One region of the Brevibacillus sp. AG162 genome, then DNA from elsewhere that is predicted to be linked to it. Evidence: a T-box and tRNA genes for the amino acid it is inferred to sense, from the RefSeq annotation. Region 1 holds a T-box; the other holds one or more tRNA genes.
What was found. The T-box of region 1 lies ahead of tyrS (tyrosine--tRNA ligase). A T-box ahead of a tRNA ligase gene usually reads a tRNA of that ligase, here a tRNA-Tyr.
Positions count from the first base shown of each region.

Region 2: it has a tRNA-Tyr gene. The T-box ahead of tyrS (tyrosine--tRNA ligase) is inferred to sense a tRNA for this amino acid. The anticodon was not compared.

Region 1 is NZ_VFNO01000003.1:718,129-726,569, forward strand. Features, by position in the region: gene FB479_RS13370 (suppressor of fused domain protein) at 1-193, shown strand, start outside; gene FB479_RS13375 (DUF6138 family protein) at 232-1,896, shown strand; gene FB479_RS30940 (ATP-binding cassette domain-containing protein) at 2,211-2,636, shown strand; gene FB479_RS30945 (hypothetical protein) at 2,653-3,165, shown strand; gene FB479_RS30950 (ATP-binding cassette domain-containing protein) at 3,068-3,328, shown strand; T-box leader at 3,404-3,633, shown strand; gene tyrS (tyrosine--tRNA ligase) at 3,691-4,959, shown strand; gene FB479_RS13390 (hypothetical protein) at 5,008-7,122, opposite strand; partial or broken gene FB479_RS13400 (MFS transporter) at 7,343-8,441, shown strand, end outside.
Region 2 is NZ_VFNO01000011.1:190,367-196,007, forward strand. Features, by position in the region: gene recF (DNA replication/repair protein RecF) at 1-936, shown strand, start outside; gene remB (extracellular matrix regulator RemB) at 948-1,235, shown strand; gene gyrB (DNA topoisomerase (ATP-hydrolyzing) subunit B) at 1,235-3,160, shown strand; tRNA gene FB479_RS25775 (tRNA-Ile) at 3,380-3,456, shown strand; tRNA gene FB479_RS25780 (tRNA-Ala) at 3,501-3,576, shown strand; tRNA gene FB479_RS25785 (tRNA-Asn) at 3,594-3,669, shown strand; tRNA gene FB479_RS25790 (tRNA-Glu) at 3,677-3,750, shown strand; tRNA gene FB479_RS25795 (tRNA-Val) at 3,789-3,864, shown strand; tRNA gene FB479_RS25800 (tRNA-Asp) at 3,890-3,966, shown strand; tRNA gene FB479_RS25805 (tRNA-Phe) at 4,002-4,077, shown strand; tRNA gene FB479_RS25810 (tRNA-Thr) at 4,092-4,167, shown strand; tRNA gene FB479_RS25815 (tRNA-Tyr) at 4,215-4,299, shown strand; tRNA gene FB479_RS25820 (tRNA-Gln) at 4,318-4,392, shown strand; tRNA gene FB479_RS25825 (tRNA-Lys) at 4,401-4,476, shown strand; tRNA gene FB479_RS25830 (tRNA-Leu) at 4,512-4,598, shown strand; tRNA gene FB479_RS25835 (tRNA-Gly) at 4,607-4,682, shown strand; tRNA gene FB479_RS25840 (tRNA-Arg) at 4,689-4,762, shown strand; tRNA gene FB479_RS25845 (tRNA-Pro) at 4,795-4,871, shown strand; tRNA gene FB479_RS25850 (tRNA-Leu) at 4,888-4,969, shown strand; tRNA gene FB479_RS25855 (tRNA-Gly) at 4,977-5,050, shown strand; tRNA gene FB479_RS25860 (tRNA-Ser) at 5,059-5,147, shown strand; tRNA gene FB479_RS25865 (tRNA-Met) at 5,173-5,249, shown strand; tRNA gene FB479_RS25870 (tRNA-Trp) at 5,251-5,324, shown strand; tRNA gene FB479_RS25875 (tRNA-His) at 5,355-5,430, shown strand; tRNA gene FB479_RS25880 (tRNA-Arg) at 5,451-5,524, shown strand; tRNA gene FB479_RS25885 (tRNA-Leu) at 5,533-5,617, shown strand.

The DNA.
Region 1 (8,441 bases):
CAAGCCTGAATGTATTCCTGGAGAGGACGTCATTCGCTTTGTTCTCGATGATGCGACGACGAATGCACTTACCAAGCAGTTGCTTCCAAAGGAAAGCAGCTTTGAGATCCCTTCCCTGAAAGGAATTGCTATAAACATTGTGAAAACCAATATTACTGATAGCGAGGGCAATGTCGTCAAGGTCATCGGTTAGGACGGTAGCGTTGTTTTGGCGAGGAGGAGAGTCATTCAATGAATCAGGCAGCAGAAGCATTTCTAAATGAAGTATGGACTTCCATCCAAGAAATTTACAATAAAGAGAACCAGCGGATCAACGAGATCAAAGACTGGAGTCAACTGCAGGCGGGGATCAAAGACTACCTGAGGGTCGCATGGAGAAAAGGAAAACTTAATTGGGCCAATGGCAAAATCCACGTGGATGTCCATGAACCGTTCAGTTGGAGCGACGACTCATACAAATACGACGCGGGTTCTTACATGGAGGAGCTTACAGAGGAAATGCTTATGCAAGAGTTTTTTCCGGCACTGTGTGAACGTATGGAATCCCTTTTCCTTTCCAACGACTATGGTCCTCGCTTTTTTAATTACCGCTTCGAGCTCGTCTTCGAATTCGAGTGGAAACAATCGGTGCAATGCCATTCTCGCCATTTCATAAACGAGCGAAAACGCGAGAGTCTAAAACAAGCACTGGATCAATTTATCGAGACAAAAATTAAAGCGGAGCTTCCTGTACGTCCGAAAGAAAGAGATGATTTCTTCTTCGCCCATTGTCTCGCAAATCCCGATTTGATGGAACAAAAGCAGGAGCTTATCGAACCACTCATCCAGCGTCTTAGCGAAAAGCTGCGCTCCAATAAAGAACGCAGTGATTCGTGGACATACCACTCTGCTTTGGCTTTAAAAGGCTGGGCGGATGAGCGTTTTTTAGTCAAATTTTTCGACCGTACCGGGCACTATGGAATGGATTGGGTTTTGAAACCCGAGCAGGAGCGTCAGGAACCAAAGACAGAGGAGCTGGACTTTTTCCTGTACGTTGCTCTCGCAATAGGTAACAAGGAACCGGACACCCGCAAGAAGTTCTTGGACCTCGCTGTTCAGCTGGGTTCCAAGCGAGCTGTGGACTATGTAAAACGGGGCAGCGGCCGCTTTGAAAACGAGTATAAAAGCAGTCTGATTCAAGCAAGCGCCAATGACGTTTTGCAAGCAATCGACATCCGGATCGTTTTTGAGGAAGAAGCTGCCTATGGTGAAGCCATCGATTTTATCAACGGCCTTTTGCGTGAAGGCTTTCCCAAAGGGTACAAGCTCAAGCTGAAGAGCAGCGAAAAGCACTACCTGCCAGTAAAAAAGCTGGCGAAGTCTGGTCTCCATCAGTTTTTTGCGAATGCGTCGCGTTATCCTGTCTTATACCCGAAAATCGCAGAATATGCCGAGCTTGCGATGGAGGAGTTCGCGTGGTACGGGGATGTAGAGCCTAGTGAGAAATCCGTCATGCCTGGCACCTATGCGGTATTTGCGCTTGGCTTAACTAGCAGTGATTATTTTCCGCTCGTTCGTCGCTATATGCAGCTGGTCGACACCGAACATCAGTCTGCCCAGGACGATTATGCCATCCCTTTTATGGAGGCGCACGGTGTAACCGTAGAGAATATGCCGGTACTTGTCTCTCTTTTGCTTGGCAGTGGCGAAGGGGCGAAGCCTTTGAAAAATATGACCATCGATCGTCCAGAACTGGTGGATGCTCTCATAGCGGAGCTGGCAGCGATGGAAGATTACCATCGGGAAACCGTTATTTATCGCCTTTTCGGCGGGAATAAGAAGCTCGCACAGGCGGTGAAAAAGGAATCTTCCCCCATCAAAGACAAGCTTGCACAATTGCTAGCCTTGGTGGAATAGCTTCATTGACAATATTTAGAAGGCCATGCTATATGGAAGGCAACTACATGAAACGGAGGGTGAATGATTTGCGCCATTGTTTATTTATTGGAAAAGCCAATCCTATAATAAATAAACAAGAAGCCAAATTCACCCGCAAATTTATATCTTGAATTCCTGTATGGGCTATTTTCCATATAGCGTTTTCTAGTATGAGAGCAAGATGCTTCTGTTTATTGGACAGAAGCATCTTTTTTTGTTGTCAAAAAAGGGGGGTGATACAGATGAACAAAGAGTAAATGACGAGAAACGGAAAAACGAAATGGGGAATCCAAATGGTTGAACTGCACAATATCACGATTACCACCAAAAAAGACGACAGGACTCTCATTGAAAATTTGCATCTGACCCTGCAACTCGGCGACAAGATTGCCATCATCGGGGAAGAGGGAAATGGAAAAAGCAGCTTATTAACATTCATTTACGAGGAACAAATGATTGCCGAGTATTGTACATTTGAAGGGAAAGTATTGAGAAACGAATGTTCCATGGGTTTTCTTTCGCAGGAGCTATCGGACGAAGAAAGACAAATGACCATCGCCGACTTTTTTGCTGAAAATCAATGGAGCAAAGAACTGGTGAGAGCGATGGATGATTTCGACATTCATGTATTGGATTCAGATAAAAAAATGGGTGTTCTGTCTGGTGGTGAGCGTTTCAAATACCGCTTTTTAAGTCTGTTGGCACGAACCCACGAATGATTTGGATATTCAAACAATGGAGTGGCTGGAAGAATTTATTCAACAGACGGCTATTCCTGTCATCTATGTATCGCATGACGAAACTTTTATTGCGAATACAGCAAACAGTATCCTTCATATGGAACTGACGAAGCGCAAACAAGTACCCAAACATACGTTTTCAAGAGAACCATATGAGATTTACCTCGCCAATCGGGAGAACAACTTGAGCAAACAAGAACAGATAGCCAAAAAGCAAGCTTCTGATCATAGAAAGCAAATGGAGAAATGGCATGACATTTGGAATAAGGCGGAGCATCAGCATCGAAACGTACGGTCAGATCCGCGACTGCAAAAGAAAATCAAGTCTTTGAAAAATCAAAGAGAGCGAATGGAGAAAGCGTCGGAATCGTTTCTAGAGATCCCGAGTGTGGAAGAAGCGAGCGAATTCGATGCATCAACCGATTCAAAAATTATCTGGAGGACAGAAAGCGAAATTACTCCTGTTAAAAATGATTTTGGAGCAGTGCGAAATATTGATACTGGATGAACCGACCAGAAACTTCAGTCCTTTGACGACTCCTGTTCTGTGCCGCGCCTTAACGGCTTTTGACGGTGTGATTATCAGTATTTCGCATGATCGACGGTATTTACATGAAGTCGCAACAGCTGTTTATGAACTAACTTCCGACGGTCTCACGAAAATAAAATAAGGGATCGTGGCGGAATCATTGCTACATGGTTGACATTGCTATTTGAATTCAATATACTGACTTTAATTTCATATGAAACATACGTTGAAAGAGCCCAGTAGCAGCTTATTCCCTGTTCTAGAAAGCCGGGGGTTGATGGAACCCGGTACACAATAAGCGAGCGAATTACACTCTGGAGTATCTCGGGTAATGCCGAGCGGAATCGCGAACGATAACTCGCTACGAGTGGCATGAATGGCCTGCGCTAACGCTTGGGTCCATTGGTGCAAGATGGGTGGTAACACGGTTATTCAATCGTCCCTATGTCTACAATAGACAAGGGGCGATTTTTTGTTTTTTACCATAGGAGATTGAAGGAGTGTATGGCAGTGAATATTATCGACGAACTCGAATGGCGCGAAGCCGTCAATCAGCAAACAGATGCAGAAGGGCTGCGAGAATTAACGAATGAAAAAGCAGTCTCGTTATATTGTGGTGTAGATCCAACAGGTGACAGCATGCATATCGGTCACTTGATTCCTTTCATGGTACTGAAACGCTTCCAGCTCGCTGGTCATCGTCCGGTCATTTTGATCGGTGGTGCAACAGGTACAATTGGCGATCCGAGCGGCCGTCAATCTGAGCGCTCTTTGCAAACACTTGAACAAATACAGGAGAACGTCGAAAAACTCACTGCACAGATGAAAAAGCTGTTCATTACAGAAGGAGACAACCAAATCCGTTTGGTGAACAACTACGACTGGACGCACAAAATTAATGTCATTGAATTTTTGCGAGATTACGGGAAAAACTTCAGCATCAATACGATGCTTGCCAAGGATGTCGTGTCGAGCAGACTGGAGAGCGGCATTTCGTTTACGGAGTTTTCCTATCAAATTCTGCAATCGCTGGATTACCTGCATCTGTACAAACATGAAGATGTTCAGCTGCAAATCGGCGGTTCCGACCAATGGGGCAACATTACGAGCGGTCTCGATCTGATTCGCAAAAAAGAAGGGCCAGAAGCAAAAGCATTCGGTCTCACGATTCCTCTGATGCTGAAGGCAGATGGAACGAAATTCGGGAAGACAGCAGGAGGAGCCATCTGGCTCGATCCAAACAAGACAACACCATTCGAATTCTACCAATTCTGGGCGAATACCGACGACCGCGATGTTGTGAAATACTTGAAATACTTTACGTTCCTCTCCAAAGAGCAAATCGAAGAACTGGCTGAAAAAGTACAGACTGAGCCACATAAACGCGAGGCGCAAAAAGCGCTGGCTGAGGAAATGACGAGATTTGTGCACGGCGAGGAATTGCTTGAGCAGGCGAAACGCATTACAGCTGCTTTGTTTACTGGTGATATTAAATCGCTGTCGGCAGATGAGATCGAGCAAGGCTTCAAAGAAATGCCGACGTACGAATCTACCCTCGAAACGAAGAACATTGTCGACTGGCTCGTTGAGATCGGCATTGAGCCATCCAAGCGTCAAGCACGTGAGGATATTACAAAAGGAGCTATCTCCATGAATGGCGAGCGTGTTACTGATCTGGAACTGGAAGTAACGCCAAGTCTCGCTATCGGCGGCCGCTTCATCATTATCCGCAAAGGCAAGAAAAACTACAGCTTGGTAAAATTGTCTCAATAGATGAAGAAATAAGAAGCTTCCCTAGAACCGCTAGGGAAGCTTTTAATTTTATTTCGGGAGTGCAATACTATCCACTTTGTTCGCAGCAATAACAGCAACTGCATTCGGCTCCAGATCGAACCAAAAGATAAGATCGCCATCTGTTTTCTTTTGCGACGGCTTCATCCCATTCACATAGACTTCCGTAGCTTTTGTCGCCATGGAAAGACCAGAAATCTTGCGCTTGCCATCATTGTGCAGAACAATAGAGCCGTTTGGTGCATATTCGATTCTGACTTGAGAGAGAGCGAGCCAATAATCCATGATTTCACGTACGGTTGTCAAATGCAATTTGCCTTGATCGCGCAGCGTGTCCATTCGCTTCAACAAGCGGTCAAAATCAGGATGAATGATCCAGTTTCCTTTGGCATCCCGAATGACAAATTTCCCGCCTTTCTTATTGGACGGAATTCTTGCCAAGTAGGTATGGTTGATAAAAACCCCACGATTTTGAATGAGCTGCTGGAGATTTTGTTCTCGATACAGATACAGTGTATCTTCCGGAATGGTGGCAGCCGACCATGAATAAAACGGGCCGGTGACAGTCGGATGCGACCAATAGAGAGGGGTGCGCAGAGCGTCGCCTCTTTGGGTTTGGTACAAATCAAGGCCATTGTTTGGATTGGCGATATCTTCTGAACTGTAGTGCCAAAAATACGATGTGCCGTATTTTTTCCATTGATGCGCCAAGTAATTCGCAGTGTGGATGTCGAGCGCGTTAAACGCAAAGCTGGACTTCAGATACCCATGGTCAATCCATGTACTGCTCTGGAAGTGATCTTTCATTACCTGCAAGGCATCTTCCGTAGTTTTTTGGTAGTGCCTTATTTCGTATGGATAGAGGGTATGTAGACCGATATCATTACCGTTCCGATTCAGATCATCCAGAAACTGCAAAAATTCAGGGCTTTGCTGAATGGCGACATTGACAGGCGATTTCGCTTGAAAATACGGATTCGAGTAAAACACGCTTTTCGTAACCGGAATCCGGTGTTTGACAAAACCGCCTGTCGCTTGTGCCGACGATGTAATTTTCTCGGAGCCGAAATAAACAGCCCGATTCGATTGTATCGTCTGCTCGTCAGCATGCTCTGTCCATACGTGCGTCGCCAAAAAACCAGAAGGCTGACTCATAAATCGCGGCATGAGCTTCGGTTGATACCCAACTACCAGCGAGAAGGAATTCGTCCGTTCATCGTTTGCACGATATTCGGAAGCGTGTCGGACTTTTCCGACTTGATTCGTAGAGCCTTGCTGCACGTATCTGTGATCGTTCATGTGATCCAGATTCACGATGAGCTGTTTTTGCGTCGTATTCAATTCAAGTGACGATACGTTGGGGGTATGGTATAAAAAAGCTGCTTGCTTCCCATGACCAAATTTCGCACCTTGGTGATCGAGCCAGTAAGAAGCTTGGAATTTTTGTGTGTCCACTTTCCGGTTCTTCCGGTATACCTCTGTTACTTTTGGCTTGAATTGCAAGGTGAACGCCTCTCGAAAAACCTTTGCCTCCCGCTTGTAGCGGGTTTTTACGGTGACATCGATGGCAGGGCTATTTTTTTGCAATTCATATTGTGCTGTAACTATTGAAATCGGAGTTTGACCGGTGACGATAACTGTGCTGCCAGTAGCCGTCTCCTGTTGTTCCACCTGTACGTCATCCCATTTGCGAACCCATTGGCTGGCTCTTTTGATAAATATGTTCCGGTCAATGACTTTCGTCGTAGCAGGAGAGAAATAAACGACATTTCCACGGACGGCAGTCACTTTAGCCTGATGGACAAGCGGAGCATTCATTCTGCCGCCAAACGATTCGGAGCGAATCTCGATGGCCGCCCCTGGTTGAAATGGTGGACTTTGATCCAACGATATTTGATTGGCTCCTTTCGGAAGGGAAGGAGTTAGTGCATTATAGATCGTGCCATATTCCGCTTGGTACTGAATGGAAGAGAGAATTTCGTTTTTTCCCAAATCGGTAATGCGGACATTGCCTGCCTCATCCCAGCTAAACACATAATACGGATTTTGAAAGGAGGATTCCTTTGCAAGCGTAGGTATTGGAAAATAAAGTACGAAGAAAAGCAATAATAAGAAGTAAATAGCGAAAAACCTTTTTACCAGCATGATTTTCTCCTTTTGTATTGATGATATAGGTTAGACGAATGGGCGCGGAAAAAGCCACAAGGTAACCCATAAGATTTTAGACCTTCTCAAGCAGCAAGAAAAACACGCAATGGGCGTTAATTCGGTATCTCAAAAATAACGGTCCTGCTACTTTTAGCGACGTCGCCAATTATTGGCAAGTAGAGAAGCCGGCTATTACCCAAAGAGAAGAGGGTGAGCAGTGAAAAAGGATTGGCTTTGGACAAAAGAGTTCGTCATTGTTTCTTTCATCAATTTTCTTTTGACACTTATGTTTTTCTTGCTAATGGTAACGATTGCATCGTATGCTAAAACTGAATTTCACGCTTCAACCAGTTCAGCCGGATTGGTTTCCAGTATCTTTATCATTGGAGCTTTGATTGGCCGACTGCTCACTGGTAGAGCCATTAGTCATATTGGTACGAAAAAAACGCTTTGGATTGGGTTAGGATTTTTTGCTGTCCATATTACTTTGCTACTGGTAAATCGATTACTGCAAGGGATTGCCGTTGGTATTGCCAGTACAGCAACAGGTACCATTATTGCCCAAATCCTGCCAGCGTCTCGCAAGGGTGAGGGGATTGGCTATTATAGTTTAAGTGCGATTTTAGCCACTGCGATTGGACCTTTTCTCGGCATGATTTTATTGCGGCTTGAAGATGGTTTCACCTGGATCTTTACGATGAATGTCGTGTTTTCCCTGATTTGTTTAATGTTTTATGCCATGGCAAAAATCAATATTCCACTTCCTTCCGTGAGTGTGAAAGAGGAAGCAAAAGGTTCTGTGCTTTCGAAATTCATCGAACCGAAAGCATTTCCGATTTCATTCATTGCTTTATTAATCGGCTTCAGCTATTCAGGTGTCTTGTCATTTCTATCGTTTTATGCGGAAGAAATGAATCTCTCCTCAGCATCCAGTTATTTCTTCTTGGTGTATGCCATTGTCATTATCCTCTCGCGACCATTCTCAGGAAAACTAATGGACGCAAGAGGGGCGAACATCGTGACATACCCCAGCCTGGTGCTATTTGCTCTCGGGATGCTTTTATTCAGTCAAGCCTCAACTTCTTGGATGTTGCTGCTATCTGCCGTATTGATTGGAGTGGGCTTCGGTAACTTTAACTCTATTGCCCAAACGGTAGCTGTGAAGGTGACAGCTCCGCATCGCTTTGGATTAGCAACCTCAACTTACTACATTTTGTATGATCTAGGTTTAGGAATCGGGCCCTATCTGCTCGGATTTATCGTACCGTATACAGGATACCGGACAATTTTCATCGGGATGGTTGCCTTCATCCTTT
Region 2 (5,641 bases), on a different contig from region 1:
TCCTGGGATGCCGATTATGCCACGATCCGTAGCGATGTTCTTCGTCGCTACGGTTCTGTTCGTTTAGAGCTGCAGTTGACAACCAAGGGAAAGCGGGCCAAAATCAACGGAATGGAACAGCAGAAGCTGAGCGCTTATGTGGGGGCATTGAATGTCGTCATGTTTGCACCCGAGGATCTTTCCATTGTCAAAGGCGCACCTGCCCAGCGCAGACGCTTCATCGATATGGAAATCGGTCAGGTTTCACCTACGTATCTTTATTATTTGAGCAATTACAACAAAGTACTGGCCCAGCGAAATCAGCTTTTAAAGGATTTAGCCATGAAAAAAAGTAACTCGCTGGAAATGCTGGCAATTTGGAATACCCAATTAGCCGATTTAGCGGTAAAATTGTTACGGAAGCGTTTTGAGTTCATTCGGAAGCTGGAGACGTGGGCACAGGAAATCCACACCGGCATTACCGATGGCAGGGAAAGACTTTCTTTGCATTACGTAAACTCATCGCCCGTTACAGAAGAGATGACGATAGATCAGGCTGTAGATAAAATGCTTGCTGCCTACGAAGAGGTTCGCGACCGGGAAATCATGCGGGGGAGCACCCTGATTGGGCCACACCGTGATGATTTTTCACTTAAAGTGAACAACATGGATGTGCAAACGTATGGTTCCCAGGGACAGCAACGCACCAGTGCGCTGTCCATTAAATTAGCCGAAATTGAGCTGATTAAAGAAGAAGTGGGAGAATACCCCGTTCTTTTGTTGGATGATGTCTTGTCAGAGTTGGATGAACATCGGCAAACATTGCTGCTCGAAACCATTCAGGATCGAGTACAGACGTTTGTAAGTACCACAGGTGTGGAAGGCTTAAAGCATCAGGTTCTCCAGCAAGCCTCTCGTTTTTACGTGAGGGAAGGGAAAATCTCCGGAGAAAGGTAGGGGGTACAGGGATGTTTATTCACATTGGTGGAGATACTGTGGTGAGCACGAAGGAAGTCATTTCCATTCTTGATCATCAGACTGTGAAATCCTCAAAAATCAATAAAGCGTTCTTGCTTGAAAAAAGTAAGACAGTTGTTGACCATAGCGAGGAAGAAACGAAGTCTTATGTAATCACCCAGAACGCCATTTACTGTTCACCTATTTCTTCTCTGACGCTGAAGCGACGCGCTCAGTTCGTGGACAGCTTGGATCAGTTTCCCTTTGTACAAGCTGAAGTGGAGGAGTTGACAGAGTAGTGGATCAAGTGACGACGAAAGATACAAACTACGATGCGAGTCAGATTCAGGTACTGGAAGGGTTAGAGGCAGTTCGGAAACGTCCCGGCATGTACATCGGGTCGACCAGCAGCCGAGGTTTGCATCACCTGGTATGGGAGATTGTCGACAATGCCATTGACGAGGCGCTGGCCGGTTATTGCGACGAGATCTTGGTGGTCATTCATCCAGACAACTCCGTATCTGTAACCGATAACGGTCGAGGAATCCCGACTGGCATTCATGAAAAGACCGGGAAATCCACTGTTGAAACCGTTTTGACTGTATTGCACGCCGGTGGTAAATTCGGCGGTGGCGGGTACAAAGTGTCCGGCGGTCTTCACGGGGTAGGTAGCTCGGTAGTGAACGCGTTATCTGAATGGATGGAAGTCGAGGTTAAACAAAATAACCAGGTATACTACATGCGCTTTACTGTAGGCGCACCCGATGCCGATCTTGCTGTCATAGGTGAGACCGATGAAACGGGAACAAAAGTAACCTTCAAGCCTGACCCGACTATTTTTACCGAAACAACTGTATTTGAGTACGATATTTTGCAAAAACGCATTCGCGAGCTGGCGTTCCTTAACAAAGGATTGCGCATCACGCTGAAGGATACACGTCCAGATCAGCAGAAGGAAGAGTCCTTCCACTACGAGGGCGGTATCATCCAGTTCGTAGAATACTTGAATAAAAACCGGGAAGCCCTGCATGATGATGTGATTTATTGCGAAGGAGAAAAAGAAGGTCTTGTCGTGGAGGTTGCCCTTCAGTACAACGACAGTTATGTGAGCAACATTTACTCTTTTGCCAATAACATCAACACGCATGAGGGTGGTACCCACGAAACCGGATTTAAAACGGCTCTTACACGTGTTATCAACGACTACAGCCGCAAGTTTAACTTCCTGAAGGAAAAGGATCCGAATCTTTCCGGGGACGATGTGCGTGAAGGCATTACTGCGATTATCTCCGTAAAAATTCAAGAGCCTCAGTTTGAAGGACAAACAAAAACGAAGCTGGGCAACTCAGAAGCTCGTAGCATTACCGAGTCTGTCTTCGGTGACCGTTTTAACACCTTTATGGAAGAAAACCCGGGTGTAGCCAAAAAAGTTGTGGAAAAAGCCCTCATGGCATCTCGTGCCCGTGAGGCAGCTCGTAAAGCACGTGAAATGACTCGTCGCAAGAGTGCACTGGAAGTAAGTGCTTTGCCGGGTAAACTGGCGGACTGCTCTTCCAAGGACGCATCCGAATCTGAACTGTTCATTGTAGAGGGTGACTCTGCGGGCGGTTCTGCGAAGATGGGACGCGACCGTCATTTCCAAGCCATTCTTCCTCTTCGCGGGAAGGTATTGAACGTAGAAAAAGCACGTCTGGACAAAATTCTCGGCAATAACGAGATCCGTGCCATTATTACGGCTTTGGGGACGGGTGTTGGCGAAGATTTTGATATTACAAAGGCACGCTACCACAAAGTTGTCATTATGACGGACGCCGACGTCGACGGATCGCATATTCGTACGCTTCTGCTGACGTTCTTCTTCCGCTACATGAAACAGTTGATTGAAGCGGGGTATATTTATATTGCGCAGCCGCCTCTCTACAGCATCAAGCAAGGGAAGACGCTGCATTATGCTTATACCGACAAGCAGCGTGATGAGGTACTCGCTACCTTGAAGGCTCAACCGAAGCCTAACGTCCAACGCTATAAAGGACTTGGCGAGATGAACGCGGATCAATTGTGGGAGACTACGATGGACCCAGAAGTCCGTACGTTGCTCCAGGTAGATCTCCAGGATGCTATGGATGCCGATATGGTGTTTGAGACACTGATGGGAGACGAAGTAGAGCCTCGCAGGGAGTTTATTGAGCAATACGCGGCAAATGTACGTGATCTTGATATTTAATTGGAACGAAGAAGAGCTTGTCCTTTACCGGGCAAGCTTTTTCTTAACGAAAATTTGAAAACACCATTTGAAATATACGATGAACATGACTTATAATAGATTGTGCTTTTGTTGAACTAGTAATTCACAAAAAAAGTTCACCTACGCAATAAAAAAAATCAAATTTTCTATTGCAATGAATTTAAAAGTGTGATAGATTAAAGTTCCGGAAGTAATCACGGGCCTATAGCTCAGTTGGTTAGAGCGCACGCCTGATAAGCGTGAGGTCGGCTGTTCGAGTCAGCCTAGGCCCACCACTTACATAGCTGATATGACAACTGTGTCATGAAAGCGATGGAATGGGGCTGTAGCTCAGTTGGGAGAGCGCCTGCCTTGCAAGCAGGAGGTCATCGGTTCGATCCCGTTCAGCTCCACCATTCTAAAATATGATTATTCCTCGGTAGCTCAGTTGGTAGAGCAATCGGCTGTTAACCGATCGGTCGGCGGTTCGAGTCCGTCCCGAGGAGCCATTCAAATGGCCCGTTGGTGAAGCGGTTTAACACAGCAGCCTTTCACGCTGTCATTCAGGGGTTCGAATCCCCTACGGGTCACCTAGCAAATGCCCCCAATGAAATAGCGGGGGGATTGTGGAGGCTTAGCTCAGCTGGGAGAGCATCTGCCTTACAAGCAGAGGGTCGGCGGTTCGATCCCGTCAGCCTCCACCACTTTTAACAACTGAATGTTTTACATGGAGCTGTGGTGAAGTTGGAGTTCACGCCGGTCTGTCACACCGGAGGTCGCGGGTTCGAGTCCCGTCAGCTCCGCCATTTTTCTCAAGCGATGGCGAAATAATTACGCTTGAGGCTCGGTAGCTCAGTCGGTAGAGCAGAGGACTGAAAATCCTCGTGTCGGCGGTTCGATTCCGTCCCGAGCCACCATTTATACAAAACACGCCGGTATAGCTCAATTGGTAGAGCACCTGACTTGTAATCAGGGGGTTGTGGGTTCAAGTCCTATTGCCGGCACCACTTTTTCTTTGAAAGTTGAATAAGGTTTACTTTTGAAGGACAAGCTTGGGGAGATAGTGAAGTGGCTAAACACGGCAGACTGTAAATCTGCTCCCTCCGGGTTCGGCGGTTCGAATCCGTCTCTCCCCACCATCTTTACTTCATGGCTATTGGGGTATAGCCAAGCGGTAAGGCAACGGACTTTGACTCCGTCATTCCTAGGTTCAAATCCTAGTACCCCAGCCATTTTTCGAGAGCCATTAGCTCAGTTGGTAGAGCATCTGACTTTTAATCAGAGGGTCGAAGGTTCGAGTCCTTCATGGCTCACCAGTTTTTCAAAAGCGAGAGATTGATCTTCATACAATGCGGTCGTGGCGGAATTGGCAGACGCGCTAGATTCAGGTTCTAGTGGTGGCAACACCGTGGAGGTTCAAGTCCTCTCGACCGCACCAATAAACATGCGGACGTAGCTCAATTGGTAGAGCGTCGCCTTGCCAAGGCGAAGGTCGAGGGTTCGAGACCCTTCGTCCGCTCCATAACATGTGCCCTTAGCTCAGCTGGATAGAGCGTTTGACTACGAATCAAAAGGTCGGGAGTTCGAATCTCTCAGGGCACGCATCTTCATCTTAAAAAGTGAAGAACTGTAATCGGGAAGTAGCTCAGCTTGGTAGAGTACTTGGCTTGGGACCAAGGGGTCGCAGGTTCGAATCCTGTCTTCCCGACCATGTTTCAAATGAATATGCCGGTGTGGCGGAATGGCAGACGCGCGCGACTCAAAATCGTGAGGGAAACCGTGGGGGTTCAAGTCCCTTCACCGGCACCATATTCAAGCGGGTGTAGTTCAATGGTAGAACTCCAGCCTTCCAAGCTGGTCGCGTGGGTTCGATTCCCATCACCCGCTCCATATTTTGCGGAGGGATACCGAAGTGGTCATAACGGGGCGGTCTTGAAAACCGTTAGAGTGCAAGCTCACGGGGGTTCGAATCCCTCTCCCTCCGCCACTTCTTTTTATTGCGAAATAATTATGGCGGCGTAGCTCAGATGGCTAGAGCGTTCGGTTCATACCCGAAAGGTCGGGGGTTCGATCCCCTCCACCGCTACCATAGGGGCATAGTTTAACGGTAGAACGAAGGTCTCCAAAACCTTTGGTGTGGGTTCGATTCCTACTGCCCCTGCCAAGGAACATTTTTAAAAACGTATACATTATGGCGGTCGTGGCGAAGGGGTTAACGCACCGGATTGTGGCTCCGGCACTCGTGGGTTCAAGTCCCATCGATCGCCCCATTTTTTTATAACTACAATATGTCTCAGTAGCTCAGCTGGATAGAGCATCCGCCTTCTAAGCGGACGGTCGGGAGTTCGAACCTCTCCTGAGACGTTTTACATGCGGTCGTGGTGGAATTGGCAGACACACCATCTTGAGGGGGTGGCGGGGCGACCCGTGCGAGTTCGAGTCTCGCCGACCGCACCATTAATTCAATGAAGTTGAAAAAAC